Regions from separate parts of the Acetobacter oryzoeni genome, predicted to be linked through region 2. Evidence: riboswitches for the same ligand, from Rfam matches in the RefSeq annotation. Region 2 holds a riboswitch; the other holds the start of a gene.
The links. Region 2 has a riboswitch for cobalamin ahead of EOV40_RS10690 (DUF1636 family protein). Riboswitches for the same ligand answer to the same signal wherever they lie in the genome.
Positions count from the first base shown of each region.

Region 1: it holds a riboswitch for cobalamin, as region 2 does, so the genes downstream of both, EOV40_RS02135 (TonB-dependent receptor plug domain-containing protein) here and EOV40_RS10690 (DUF1636 family protein) in region 2, are expected to answer to the same signal.

Region 1 covers NZ_CP042808.1:432,306-439,751, forward strand. The annotation lists gene EOV40_RS02115 (TonB-dependent receptor) at 1-820, opposite strand, end outside; gene EOV40_RS02120 (SDR family oxidoreductase) at 1,039-1,812, opposite strand; gene EOV40_RS02125 (LysR family transcriptional regulator) at 1,971-2,894, shown strand; gene EOV40_RS02130 (Na+/H+ antiporter) at 2,960-4,669, shown strand; cobalamin riboswitch at 4,722-4,953, shown strand; gene EOV40_RS02135 (TonB-dependent receptor plug domain-containing protein) at 5,089-7,260, shown strand; gene EOV40_RS02140 (ABC transporter substrate-binding protein) at 7,260-7,446, shown strand, end outside.
Region 2 covers NZ_CP042808.1:2,297,690-2,305,135, reverse strand. The annotation lists gene EOV40_RS10700 (FUSC family protein) at 1-1,950, opposite strand, end outside; gene EOV40_RS10695 (MarR family winged helix-turn-helix transcriptional regulator) at 1,940-2,458, opposite strand; cobalamin riboswitch at 2,613-2,849, shown strand; gene EOV40_RS10690 (DUF1636 family protein) at 3,029-3,457, shown strand; gene cobW (cobalamin biosynthesis protein CobW) at 3,454-4,506, shown strand; gene cobN (cobaltochelatase subunit CobN) at 4,526-7,446, shown strand, end outside.

The DNA.
Region 1 (7,446 bases), 880 kb from region 2:
CGTTGGAAACACCGGCAATAAAGCTGATACGCGTATCTTCATCCGCCGTGTACCGCAGATGGCCCAGAAAGTGATACTGCTCGCTCAGGTCATGGATGGCGTTGAAGGATGATGTTGTATTTTCAATGCCCGTGCGGTCATGCACATAATCTGCCGTGGCAAAGAAATCCCACTTCCCTTTATGAAAACCATATTGCAGGGAAGGAAAGAAGTAATCCCGCGCCCCACCGTAAAGTGAGAGATTGCCGCCAGAATTGGTGGTGCCGTTCTTGGTGTTGATATCCACCACAGCCGCCTGCAAAAACCCGAACTGGCTGGGCAACGCCCCAGTGGTGAGGGACATGTTATCTGCAAAGCGTGTCATCAACGCTTGCCCAAACACGCTCAGCCCCTCCGGCAACTGCACACCATCCAGCCGGAACTGCACCTCGTTATGGTCCCCACGCACATGGATCTGGCCGTAGCTGTCCTGCGCTACGCCGGGGGCTTGCAGCAATACCTGATTAAGCGGTGCGTTATCACCACCGGGAATGGTTTCCAGCGCCTGCCGGCTGAACTTGTGCACCGTGGCCCCGGTGGAGGGCGAAAGTTCTGAACGCATGCGGTCCAGATGCGCGGTGACAATCACCTGCTCGGCATCGTTCTTGTCATGCGCAATCACTTTTACGGTTTGCGGCTTTGTTTCAGTGGGCTTTTTCTGCTGCGTTTCTGTTGTGGAGGGTGTTGTCGTGGTCGTGGTGGTTTCAGCCAGGGCCATGCTGCTGCCCAGAGCAGTAAAAACAGTGGAGCAGAGAAGAAGAGCGGCTGATCGAACCATCATGCTGTGCGCTGCCTTGGTTGAGTGTGGTGGAGGCGCAGCATGTATTATGTAACACTATAACATTACAACAGGAATGAGCCTTGTTTGCTCAGCTTTCTGTGGGCTGTTGCACGCGCGCAACAGCTTTGCATCTGGGGCAGGGCACAAAAAAGGAGGCCACGCTTTGCACGTGGCCCCCTTGCACATGGCGGTGTGCCGCAACGGGCACAAAGCCGGTTTTATTTTGTGGTGTAACCGCCGTTTACCAAAATGGTCTGGCCCGTCATCCACCAGCCTTCAGAAACAATAAAGCGCACATAGGGTGCAATATCTTCAATGTCTGTCAGCCCTGTTTTGCTAAAGGGAGAAAGTGCGGCAGCGGTTTTGTGGTAAGCCACGGCATCTGCACTTTCCTGCCCGTAAAAGAACGGCGTATCCATAGGGCCGGGGCCAATGGCGTTAACAGAAATGCCACGCGCGCCATATTCCTTGGAAGCCGCACGGGTGAAGTGTTCCACCGCAGCCTTGGAACCCGCATAGGTGGAATAGAACGGTGTGTACGCGCCTAGCAGAGATGTCACCAGTGTTAGCAGCTTGCCGTTATCGGCCAGATGTTTTCCGGCTTCACGAATGAATTGATACGCCACCTTGGTGTTGATGGTGAACATGGCATCAAATTCTTCATCCGTGGTGTCTGCAATCGGCTTTTTCAGCACTTTGCCCACGGTGTTAATGGCAATGTCTGGCGCGCCAAAAGCCGTTTTTGCATCTGCAAACAGTTTGGCTACTGCTCCGGGCTGTGTCAGATCAGCCTGAAAAGCCTTAGCCTGCGCGCCTGCCGCTTTTACAGCGGCCACAGTGGCATCGGCTTCCGCCTTGCTGGCTGCGCTATGGTAATGGATGGCAATGGCCTTTGCGCCATGCTCTGCCAGATCCCGCGCAATCAGCCCGCCCAGATTTTTGGCCCCACCGGCTATCAGAACGGTTTTGCCTTTAATGCTGTGGTCTACCATGTTGGGTGCTCCCTTGCATGTATCGGGGGCCGATGGATGTGGCTCCCGTTTTCTCTTGCCACCGTATCAGCTACAGTAGGCGGATAAAGCTGCCTGTTCTGACAACACTTGCCAGATTTCCCGAACAATGCAGGTGGCAGCCCAAAAGGCTAACGCGCATGGATAGGATAGATCTTTTTCGTATTTTTGCCCGCGTGGTAGAGGCGGCCAGTTTTACCCACGCGGCAGAAACCTTGGGCATGCCGCGTTCCAGCGTATCCGCCGCCGTGCAGCAGCTAGAAAGCCGCGTGGGGGCACGTTTGCTTACGCGCACAACACGCACAGTTACCCCCACGCCAGATGGCGCAGCCTTTTACGAACACTGCCTGCGCCTTGTGGCGGATGTGGAGGAAGCGGAAAACCTGTTCCGCCAGAGCGAAAGCGCTGTGCAGGGTGTGCTGCGTGTTAATATGCCCGGCCGCATTGGGCGGCTGATTGTAGCCCCGGCCTTGCCCGATTTTCTGGCAACATATCCCGGTCTTTCGGTAGAACTGGGGGTAACGGACAGGGCCGTGAACTTGGTGGAAGATGGGTTGGATTGCGTGCTACGCGTTGGGCCCTTGCAGGATTCCGGCCTGATTGCCCGCCGCATGGGGGAGCTTGAACTTATAAACGTGGCCAGCCCCATATATCTTAAGCAGCGCGGCACACCCCAATGCCCGACAGATTTGCTGAAAGGGCACGAGGCTGTGCGTTATGCCTCCCCCCAGAATGGCCGGGTAGAGCAATGGGAGTGGGAGGAACACGGCCATACCCACACGCTGGATGTGCCGGGCCGCGTAACGGTTAACAGCGCAGAGGCTTTAATAGCCTGCACACTGGCCGGGCTGGGGGTGATGCAGATACCCGCTTACGATGTGCGCTCTTACCTGCATACAGGCCAGTTGGTGGAAATACTGCCCCAGTGGCGTGCGGCACCGCTGCCTATGGCGCTGCTTTATCCGCACAGGCGGCACCTTTCCATGCGGGTGCAGGTGTTTGCCACATGGTTGGAAAATTTGGTGCGCCAGCAGGTTTTGCGTCCTGTTTCCGCCATGCCGTAAAGCGGGTGTGTTTCTGCAGAATGTCCGTTGCATAAACACCCAAACACGCCCAAAGAGCGCAGGCCATGTTGACCATAGAAAACATTCTGCTGCTGCTTTTGCTGGCGGCAGTCAGCAGCCTGCTTGTTGCCCTGTTTAAACAGAAGGTGCCGCAGCCGGTTATCCTTATCATTCTGGGTGTGTTTGCTGCGGTGGCGGGCATGCATGTCAGCTTGCAGCCAGATATGTTCATGTTTGTGTTTCTGCCGCCATTGCTGTTTGCAGATTCATTTCGCATGCCATTGCGTGAGTTTGCAGAACTGCGCGGCCCCATTCTGTTTCTGGCCTTTGGGCTTGTGGTGCTCAGCACGCTGGTATGTGGCTATGCTATCCACTGGATTGTGCCAGAGCTGGGCCTGCCCATCTGCTTTACACTGGCGGCTGCACTTTCCCCCACAGATACGGTTGCGGTTTCCAGCCTTATTGAAGGGCGCAAGGTGCCCAACCGGCTGTTGCAGATTTTATCGGGCGAGGCCCTGTTTAATGATGCCTCCGGCCTTGTGTGCTTTCGCTTTGCCATGGCCGATGCCCTTACGGGTGAGTTCTCTTACAGGCAGGCTTTTGGCACGTTCCTAATGGTGGCGCTGGGCGGCCTGTTGGTGGGCGCTGCGGTGGCATGGCTGGCTGTTAAGCTCAACCGCGTGCTGGTGCGCCGTGGGTATGATGATCCGCAATCCCAGATCATCTTTGTGCTGCTCTTGCCGTTTTTAATGTACGCCGCGGCAGAAGCGGTGGACTGCTCGGGCATTCTGGCCGCCGTGGCAGGCTGCATGGTGCTCAAACTTTCTGGCATGATAGAGGACACCGCCACTTTTACCCGCCTGCAGGCCACAACGGTCTGGAACATTGTCAGCTACGTTTTTAACGCGCTTATCTTTTTGTTTCTGGGCATGCAGTTGCCAGAACTGTTGCAACATGGCGTGGCGCTGGGCCGGAAATATGATGTGGCCTTGTGGCAGGTTGGCCTGTTTGTGGTGCAGATATACGCCATTATGCTGGCCATGCGCTTTGCAGGTGTATGGACATCCGTTTTCGGCCGTTGGGTGGTGGCGCGCATTGGCAGCCTGCCGTTTGAACCCACAGGTTTTGCAGGCAGCATGTTGCTGACATTTGCTGGCGTGCGCGGGGCCGTTACGCTGGCGGCTGTACTTTCCCTGCCCGAAGGCACGGATGGCACAGATGCCTTTCCCATGCGCGATGCCGTGGTGGTGGCCGCTACCGGGGTGATTGTTCTTTCCCTGCTGGCAGCCAGTGTGTTCATTCCGCTGTGTTTGCGCTTTTTGCCGCAGGAGACGGTGGACAAGAACGCGCAGGAAGAAAACATGGCCCGCCAGAAGCTGATACGCGCAGCCCTTGCGGTGCTGACAAAAGCGCGCGCGCAACCGCCAGCGCCCAACCCAAACAGCACAGCACTGGCAAAGCCCGAGGGGCAGAATGCAGATGAAGCCCTGCGGCAGGAGGTGATAGACCGCCTGTATCAGCTGTATCACAGCCGTTTGGAAGAAGAGGACGAAACGCCGCGCATCACACCGCTAGACCGCAGCCGCGCCCTGCGCCATGCGCGTATGGAACTGGCGCTGCGCCTGCAACTGCTGCGGGCCGAACGGCAGGCCATGCGGGATATGACATCGCGCAGCGAGATTAACGACCAGACAGAATGGAAGCTCCAGCAGGAACTGGATTATGAGGAGCAGGTTATCCGCTCCCAGTCTCAACGCCTCCCGCGTGAAGCCTAAAGCCAGCCGCCGCGTTGGGGCGTGCTTTTGTTGACAAGCCACCCCCAGCCTGTAAACCACACCGCATGATGGTTTCCCCCAAGGGGAATGAAAAGGGAACCGGGTGCCCGCGCCATTGCCTGCAATGGTTTTGCGATATTCCCGGGCTGTCCCCGCAACTGTAAGCGGCATGGATGTGCACGCACGGCGCAAAGCGCTGGCCCACTGGAACAAACCTTTCCGGGAAGGGGTGCCACAACCGAAAAACCGCAAGCCAGGAGACCTGCCATCAGCACACAGTTGCAGACGGGGCATGTCAGCCGGGGTGTGCTGGCAGGCTGGGCAAGCGGTCAGCCAATGGGGTGGTTTGTGCCCTGTGGTGGAAAAAGCCGGGCCAAGTCTCGTGGCAACGCTGTTAAACCGCGAGATTGCCTTAACCCATGCGCCTAAAAAACCTTTTGCTTACCGGCTCTTCCCTGCTGCTGGTAGAAACCACTGCCGCCATTGCGGCAGATGCCACAAGCCCCGCTACATCAACGGGTAAAAACACCGTTGCTGCCAAAGTGGCCGTAACACCTGCCGCCACCGCTCCGGCGCAAAAGGCGCCTATCTCTCATGCAGCGGAGGGTGCGCAAGCTGTGCAGGCCCGCAGTGCGCAGGCTTACCCGGATTACGTTACGGTAAGTGCGGCACGCCACCCCATGCGGGCGGATGAAATTGGCACGGCCATGACGATTGTGACAGAAAAGCAGATCCTCACCCAGCAGCGCCGCACGCTTACAGATATTCTGGTCCGCCAACCGGGGCTGAATGTGGTGCGTTCGGGTGGCTTTGGCGGCACCACCTCCATTTTCATGCGCGGCAACAATGCCAACGAGGTGAAAGTGCGGCTGGATGGCATGGATATTAACGATGGCAGCTCCACCTCCGGCGCGTTTGATGCTGCGCAGTTTGTTACCGATGGCATGGGCCGCATAGAAATTTTGCGCGGGCCACAAAGTGGCCTGTACGGGGCAGATGCCATGGCCGGGGTTATTGATATTACCACAGCACAGGGGCAGGGCAGGTTTACGCCTTTTGTGCGGGTGGAAGGTGGATCTTACGGCACGTTCAATCAGGTTATAGGCGCGCGCGGCAGTAAGGGAAAGTTTCATTACAATGTTGAACTTTCCCATTACCGGCAGGATGGTTTTCATGAAATCCCGCGCTATATCGGCCGCTATTTTGGCGCAGACAAGGAACAGCGCCACCGGGGGGACAGAAACGATAACCGCTCCGCCAACATTCGCTTGGGCTATGATGTCACCCATAATTTTGATCTGGGGCTGACGGCCCGGCTGATACAGAGCAACCTGCACACCTACAGCGCCTATAATATGGAAGATGAATATTACAGTCGGCTAGGATATTACGGTGATGTAGGGAGCGAGCGTGAACACACCACGCAAAATCAGGACATTGTGCGGGGCACGGCGCATTTATCCTCATTCGGGGGCAGGTTCGATCAGGTGATTGGTCTGGGGTATATGACAGGCCGCAGAAGCTGGACAGAAACCGGCACCACGCTGGAAGGTGATGCCTTGCAGTATGACCCCACATATTACCGCACCAGCCGCATTAAAATAGATTGGCACGGCACTGTTAATCTGGACAAATACGGATCTCTGCTTGTGGGGGCAGAGCATTTTCATGATACGTTCAATTCCAGCCAAGGGAACAGTGCAGCATCTTCCACACCGTTCAGCACCAGCGCGGGCATGGATACCACAGCAGGCTATGGGCAGTATCAGGGCAACTGGAACAAGATTTTATATGGCGCGGCCAATATCCGGTATGATGCCAATTCCCGCTACGGCAATTACGTGACGTGGCGTGTGGCTCCGGCCATTCATATTCCGCACAGCGGCACGGTTATCAAGGCCAGTGCGGGCAGTGGCTTTCATGGCCCTTCATTGTATCAGCTTTTTGCCAACCAGATTTCCACCAGCTATGCGGAAAAAGGTAACCCCAACCTGCGGGCCGAACGCCTGATAGGGTATGATGTGGGCGTGGAACAAACGCTGGCGCATGACAAACTGCATTTTGGGGCCACATGGTATGAAAACCATGTGCGCAATCTTATTCAGTCTGTCAGTTCCTACGAAAATTACTATTCCACCTATTCCTACAATAACGTGGCCCGTGCCCGCATGTATGGCGTAGAAGCGTATCTGGATTGGAAAGCGCTGGATACGCTTGATTTCAACCTGAACTATACATGGACCCACGCGCGAGATGCCTCTACCGGCCAAGCCCTCCAGCGCCGCCCGCAGCACAAGTTCAACTTCAACACCACATGGCAGCCGGTGGATGGGCTCTCGCTTTCGGGCAATATTCTGTATGTCAGCGGTTCGCGCGATACGCCGGTTATTTCTGATACGTACCAGTATTGCAGCACATGCGGCAAAGACCACGGATATTTCACCATAGATCTGGCGGCCAGTTATAAAATCAACCGCTATGTCACCGTATTTGCGCGGGCAGATAACCTGCTCAACCGCCAGTATGAAAGCCCTATAGGCTACCTTCAGCCTGGCCGCGCAGGCTATGGCGGCTTTACGCTGAATTACTGATGCAGCTTTCCGTCTTCCTTCGCCGGGTGGTTGTGTGTGCATGGGGTGCTACCCTTGCGGCGTTTGCACCCGGTGCGGCATGGGCGGAGCGTGTGGCATCGCTCAACCTGTGCACAGATCAACTGGCCCTTATGTTGGCAGATCACAAGGATATTATAGGCGTATCCACCCTTGCGCGGGATTGTA
Region 2 (7,446 bases):
TTTTACGTGTTCTGCATTCCAACGCAGGCGTAAAATGAGCCTTCCTAGGGAAAGTGTTGCAAAGGCTGCATCTGTATATCCCTGCCTGTCTATACCGGAAGGAATAAAGGAAAGACGCATCATCAACCGCGTAATTTTCTGAAGTTGAAGACCCTCCCATGCAATCCATTGCACCGGCTTGCGGCTATGGGAAAGAGCCAGTTGTTGCAGGCTACGCGTAAGGGAAGAAACTAACCGTGCAGCATCCAGCCGATGATCTGGCGGTAAAATAACCCGAAAAACCAGCACCAGAAGCACGCAGGCTGCCACCATGGTCATCCAGTTATTGGTAAGTGCCAGGTCATTATAAACAATAGGGTTGTTGATAGAGAGCAGCATGGTGAAAAACACCGCATATCCAAATGCACCAATGCTGTAGCGTGGGTGAAATTGTAGCCATACACCGGGCAGCAGAAACAGGCAGAGCGTCAGCCATAAAAGCGGGTAGCCATCTATGCGGGGTAAAAACAGGGAATGGCATAAAAATCCCATAGGCACGGCCAACATCGTCCCAGTTGCCATCATGGGGCTTGCTTTGCCGGCAGAGGGCGCCGTTGAAAGCAGGCTGGAGGCTGCCACCACATACAGGATCAGCATAGGGCCTGCGCTCCAGTGGAAAACATACCATAACATGCCAGCCAGAAGCGCAATAAACATGCCGCGCACACCATTACGCAAGGCAACTGGCCATTCCAGATATTGGCGCGTGTAAGAGGATTCACGATCGCGGCGCAAGCTCGTCAAATCGTACAGGGCCAGATCTATCTGTACCAGAATATCACGCGTATTATCTAGTGTTGCCAGCAAGCCGGGTGCCGGATTATTGCGTGAAAGTTGTTCCAGATTTTTCAGGCAATCATGCAGGCAGGTAGAAACTGGTGCGGGGTTTTCCAGCCAACCGGGTTGCTCTGTAAAATGCAGAATGTGCTCTAATGTTTCGGCAACATGCTGATGCACGGGGCATGATTGTGCATCCACCAAAGAGAGGTTTAACCAATAGGGATGATAGCTGACAATCAGCCCGGTTAAACGGTTGAGAGCCAGACGCAGGTTAGAAATACGGGCCTGCATATCTGGGTCATCTGCAGCAGCAAATTCTATGGCTGGTGTTAAACCGGCCATACCTGCCAGAAGGCGGCTGCGGCTATCATAAAGGGGTTGTGGCAGGCTGCGGAATGCTGTGCCTGTGGTTGCGGTATCTGTGGTTTCAGATGGGTTGTTTTCTTCTGCCGCATGTTCTTCCGGTGTGGCGGAAAGACCTTCCTGTGCATGAAAGTTTTTTGCATGGAGAATGGTATCCCGAAAAGCGTTTCCCAGCTTTTCCATCACCGCGCTGGGTTTGCGCGGGCTTGTCACCATAAATACGCAGGCTGTTACCACCACGCCTGTTACCACGGCAGATAAGCGCCCCATTGCAGAAAGAAAGATATTGTCTGGGTCTGCAAAAGCGGGTGCAGCAATAATAACAATTGTATAACCGGTTAGCACGGCAGCATAGGCACGAAAGAAGCGCAGAAACGTGGCCACCATGCAGGCTATACCTACAAAAACAGAAAGCGCTGCAAAATACAGAACGGGAGACTGTACAAATACGGCCATAATGCCAACGCTAATAACAGCCCCAATAACTGTGCCGATAACACGCCATACGCTTTTTGAAACCATGGCCCCTACAGTTGGGTTTGCCACAATAAGAACAGTTGTGGCTGCACTGAGGGGGGAATGAAGCTGGAACATAAATGCCAGAAAAACGGCAATGCCAATGCACAAAAACACGCGGGCAGAATAACCTGCGGTAGCTTTAAAAGCATTCCATTGGGCTTCATCAGAAAAAAAGGCCGGTAAGCAGCGGGATAATAGAGTGTTAAGGGAAAAGAGCGTATGACTGCTGTGCTCAGATCTAGCGTTCATGATGCGTTTCCAGCATGCAGGACAGATCATGAATTAAGCTACGTACCTGATCTTCTGTAAGGTTCTGGCGAACGTTCTGCTCAAGTTGCGCTGCAATGGTATGGAACAGCGTGCATCTTTCCTGCCCAGCAGAAGTAAGCACAAGTTTTTTGGCACGCCGGTCCCGCGTATCCTGCAGGCGAGTAATCAGCTTTTGTTTTTCTAGCAAATCAAGAATACGCACCAGTGCCGAGCAATCCACATTCATGGCGGCTGCAAGATCACTTTGCGTGGCGCCATCGGGCATCATCATCAAATAAGCCATCGGGCGCATGCTGGCCAATGTCATGCCATGCGGGCGTAAGGCCCGGTCCAGTTGCGTGCGCCAGACGGTGGCTAACCGCATAATGCGGAAGGTAAGCGCCATGTCTGAAAAACGCGTTTCATCCAGTGTGGGCAGAACGCGTGGGGAGGTCATGGAATCCTCATTAGTTAGCGAAAGAATATTTGACATATAAAGTATATTCATACGAATATAACATAGCTGTTTTGCGCGTCAATAATGGAAATAAGGCTGCAAAGCACAGGAACATTAGCGTGAAGCCTCAATCCTGTTTCAGATCAGCAGACTTTTAAAGTTGCAGGGCTAAAACTGCGGGTTGAAAGCAAAGGCCGCTTATGCGCATTGTGCGCGGGCTAATGGTGTCCTTTACGGGATGAAAAGGGAAGAACGGTGCAAGGCCGTCGCTGCCCCCGCAACTGTAAGTTACCCATGGTGTTCCGTATGGGCTTTCTGGCCCAATGTGCCACTGGCCTACGTACAGGCTGGGAAGGTAGGGAACGCTGTTTTATGTTCTGGCCTGTAAGGGAGAGCATATGTGGGTACAAGCCAGGAAACCTGCCATTGGTGCCTTATGCGTAAGCATATAGGCGGGCCTTAATTATTAAGTTCTGGCGTTGCTGCTGGCGGGGTGCCCGGCAGGCATAGATGCACCATAGGGTGCATTTCTTCTGTCATCTCTGGGCAGGGGCGCCGGGTATCTGCACCCCTTTTCAAGCAGCCGTTCTTTTAGAATGGTAGTTATTTCAGGGATACAGCATGGCCGAAGCGTCCGATTCTTCTCAAAAATCACCTCAGAATCGCCCTGTTTTGCATGTGTGTGTCACATGTCGGCGTGGTGGGCCTGCTATGGATCAGCCGCCGGGTGCCCAGTTGTATGCACGTTTGCAGACCTTGGTGCAGGAAGCAGAAGCTGCTGGGCAGGAAGCTCCGGTTCTGTTGCGTCAGGTGCAGTGTCTGGCTGCCTGTGATCGCGGATGCACTGCAGCCATTGCCATGCCAGAGCGTTGGACATGGTTATTAGGGCATCTGGGCGCTGAAAAAGCAGAAGATCTTCTGACGTATGCCCAACTCTATGCAAAATCCGCGCGGGGCACGGTCATGCCTTCGCGCCGTCCGGCATCTCTTTCCAATATGGTGCTGGGGCGTGTTCCCGCACAACTTTATGATGAACAGGAGCCTTCATGACACTCGCATCTCGCGTGCCTGTAACCATTATCACTGGTTTTTTAGGGGCAGGCAAAACAACCCTTTTGCGCAATCTTCTTCAGCGTGCAGCAGGGCACCGCATTGCCGTGGTGGTGAACGAATTTGGTTCTCTTGGCATTGATGGAGAAATTCTGCGCGGGTGCGGCGTGGAAGGCTGCAAGGAAGATGATATTGTCGAACTGACCAATGGCTGCCTGTGCTGCACGGTAGCAGATGATTTTCTGCCAACAATGGAAGCCCTGCTAGATCGGGCCGATCCGCCAGAACATGTGGTGATTGAAACATCAGGTCTGGCGCTGCCTAAACCATTGCTCAAGGCCTTTGGGTGGCCAACAGTGCGCAACCGCATGACTGTTGATGGGGTGATAACCGTAGTGGATGCACCAGCAGTAGCTGCTGGCCGTTTTGCAGATGACCCGGAAGCTATTGCCCAGCAGCGTGCAGCAGACCCATCCCTAGATCATGACAACCCTTTGGCAGAGGTTTTTGAAGATCAGATCAACGCTGCAGATCTTGTGGTGTTGAACAAGACAGACCTGCTTGATGCAGATGCACTCGCACGTGTTGAAGATGAAATCCGCCACACAGCACCGCGCCCTGTGCAGATTGTACGTGCCACGGAAGGCAAGGTAGATCCGGCCATATTGCTTGGTATCGGAGCTGCGGCAGAAGCTGATCTGGCCGCTCGTCCTTCCCATCATGATGCAGAAGATGGCGAACACGAACATGATGACTTCGAAAGTTTTGTGGTGCGTGTGCCTGAGCAACAGAGTGTGGAGCAGTTTTTAACGCTCTTGCAGGATACAGCACGCCGTTATGATGTGCTGCGCATGAAAGGTTTTGCCGCAGTGGCAGGTAAGGCCATGCGTTTGGCAGTGCAGGGTGTGGGAACGCGTTTTCGGCACGAATTTGATCGTCCTCTTGCTGCCAATGATGGACGAGAAGGCCGCATTGTCGTGATCGGGCAAAAGGGGCTGGAGGCTCCGGCCATAGCCAAGGCGCTTGGCGGTACATTGGTAACGGCCTGATTAAGGACGGAGTGGGCTTATGCATCTCTTGGTGCGGGAAAACCGGACGCTTGATGAACAGGAAGTGGCGGAAGATCTTAACCTTCCTTCAGCTGATCTGATTGTACTTTCTTTTACAGAAAGCGATCTTCTGGCCCTGCGCCATGCAGAAGCTCTCTTACGTGCACAAACTGAAGGAAGCGCGTTGCGTCCTACCTTGCAGGTTACAAGTCTTGCACGGTTACGCCACCCTATGTCGATTGATCTGTATATTGAAACTACATTGCAAAAAGCGCGCTGTGTTGTCGTGCGGTTGCTGGGTGGTTTGGATTACTGGCGCTATGGGGCAGAAGAGTTGGCGGCATGGAGCCGTGAAACAGGTGTGCCGCTAACTTTGCTACCTGGTGATATTTTGCAAAGCCATAGCTCTGATGCGCAGCAACAAGTAGGACATATAGGAGGAGATAGGCGGCTGGCAGAACTTTCCACCGTTTCTGCTGAACATTACGCGCGCTTAAATGGTTTTTTCCAGCAAGGTGGCCCAGATAACATCTGTGCGGCATTAGGGCTCATGTCTGCTCTTGCGGGTATGCAGGAAGATAAGGGAACACAACCCAAAGCATTGCCTGCATGGGGTGTCTATCGTTCTTATTCTCCTGCCATAGCTCAGGCGCAACTCCAGATAAAAGCGATCATACTCCTGTATCGCGCGCATTTGCTGGTAGGGGATGTGGCAGGCCCGGAATCTCTGGCAGAAGAACTGGCACAACGTGGCTGCGCTGTAGAGATTGTGTATGTTACCTCTTTAAAGGATCCATCCGTTTCTAAAGATGTAAGCCATTACCTACAATCTGCAAAACCTGATGTTGTTCTGGATGCAACGTGCTTTTCTGCACGAAACCAGAATGGTTTTTCACCATTGGATGTGGCTGATGCGCCTATTCTGCAACTTTTGCAGCCGGGATGTACACAGGCTTTGTGGGAAGAAAGCCCACGTGGTCTGGCGCGGGCAGATATGGCCATGCAAGTGGTCTTGCCAGAGTTGGATGGTACAATTGCAACTTTTCCAATTTCTTTCAGAAAGGATGCTGAGCCCGGGCAGCCTGCGTTCAGAGATCCTTATAAACCAGGTATAAAGTTGGTGGCAGGCCGTGCAATTGCATGGGCTAGATTGCGGAAAATTCCACAACCAGACAAGAAAATATCTATTATTCTGTCTGATTATCCAGGCGCGGGGCTAGAAAAATCTGGAGCGCATATAGCGCATGCTGTGGGATTGGATGGTTTTGCATCTACATCTTCCATTCTCACATTCTTGCATCATGCAGGCTATAATATAGGAGCAGAAGATGCTCCTGATGCAAAAGCCCTTGCTTCTGCTTTGATTGATAGCTGCTCCAAGCCTGTTCTTGATACAAAGCTCTATCGTCAGCTTTTGGCAGATTTAGATCCGGCTTTTGTGCAATCTGTTTGTGCAGCATGGGGTGACCCTGAACAGGATGCCAATGTAAAAGATGGTGTTTTTTGCCTGCGTTACATTCAGCTAGGGAATATTTCTCTGGCTGTGCAACCAGACAGAGGGGCGGTGGCTGATCGTAAAGCCCTGTATCATGATCCTGATACACCGCCATGCCATGCATATGTTGCGTTTTACTTGTGGTTGCAGCATGTGAAAAAGCTCGATGCCATGGTGCATTTAGGTACGCATGGCACACTGGAATGGTTGCCCGGTAAGGCCGTGGCGTTATCTCCATCTTGTGGGCCAACCGTATTAACAGGTGATTTACCAGTTATTTACCCATTTATTGTTAATAATCCGGGCGAAGCTGCGGCTGCACGCCGGCGTTTGGGTGCGGTTATTATTGGCCATATGACGCCCCCTGTTATGCAGGCTGAACTTTCGGCAGAGGCGCAGGAACTCGAACGCCTGATTGATGAATATGCTGAGGCAGATGGGCTGGATCCTCGTCGCGGTGCTTTATTGCGTGCTGATATTCTGGATAAAGCCATACGCACGGGTATGCTGGCCGAAAGTGGTGTGCGCCCCGGAGAACTGGATGAAGCAGAAGCACTTGCACGGCTTGATGCTTATTTGTGCGATGTAAAAGATCTGCAAATTCGTGATGGCCTGCATGTTTTTGGCAAACCAGCTACACATTCCAAAAAACTGGTGCAAATTATTGCGCAGGCCTGTGGGCGGCAGGAAGATGCTGCTTTTACGTCTAAGGTCGCGCATAAAATCATGCAAAGTGGACAAGCAGAGGCTCAGGCGCTTCTTGCAGCATTAAGTGGGCGTTTTGTCGCACCTGGTCCAGCAGGAGCGCCAACCCGCGGGCGCGTAGATGTGCTGCCAACAGGGCGTAACCTGTTTACGGTGGACCCACGTGCATTGCCTACACCCTCTGCCATGGTGCTGGCCAAAAAAATGGAAAAACTGTTGCTGACAAGGCATTTGCAGGAACAGGGGGAACATCTAACGCATATTGTTATGGATATGTGGGGATCTGCCAGTTTACGTACGGGCGGTGAGGATATGGCGCTTGCCTTGCGCCTTATGGGGGTGGAAGTGCAGCGCACTGCCAGTACAGGGCATGTATGCGGGTTTGAAATTATTCCCTTGCCATTGCTGGACAGGCCAAGAGTGGACGTAACTTTGCGTGTTTCTGGCTTGTTTCGGGATGCTTTTGCAGATCAGATAGCCCTGTTTGATCAAGCTGTGACTGCTGTTGCCCAACGAAATGAACCGGCTGAATGGAACCCTTTGGCAGCTTCTGTCAAAGGGCTGGAAGGAGAGGCCCGAAAGCGTGCCACGGCCCGTATTTTTGGGGCTGCGGCTGGTAATTACGGCACAGGTGTTGAGGAACGCCTGAATACAGGCGCTTGGGACAATAAGCAGGAACTCGGAACAGCTTGGTTGGAAGGATCATCCTGGACATATGGTGGTGGCAGGGATGGCCAGCA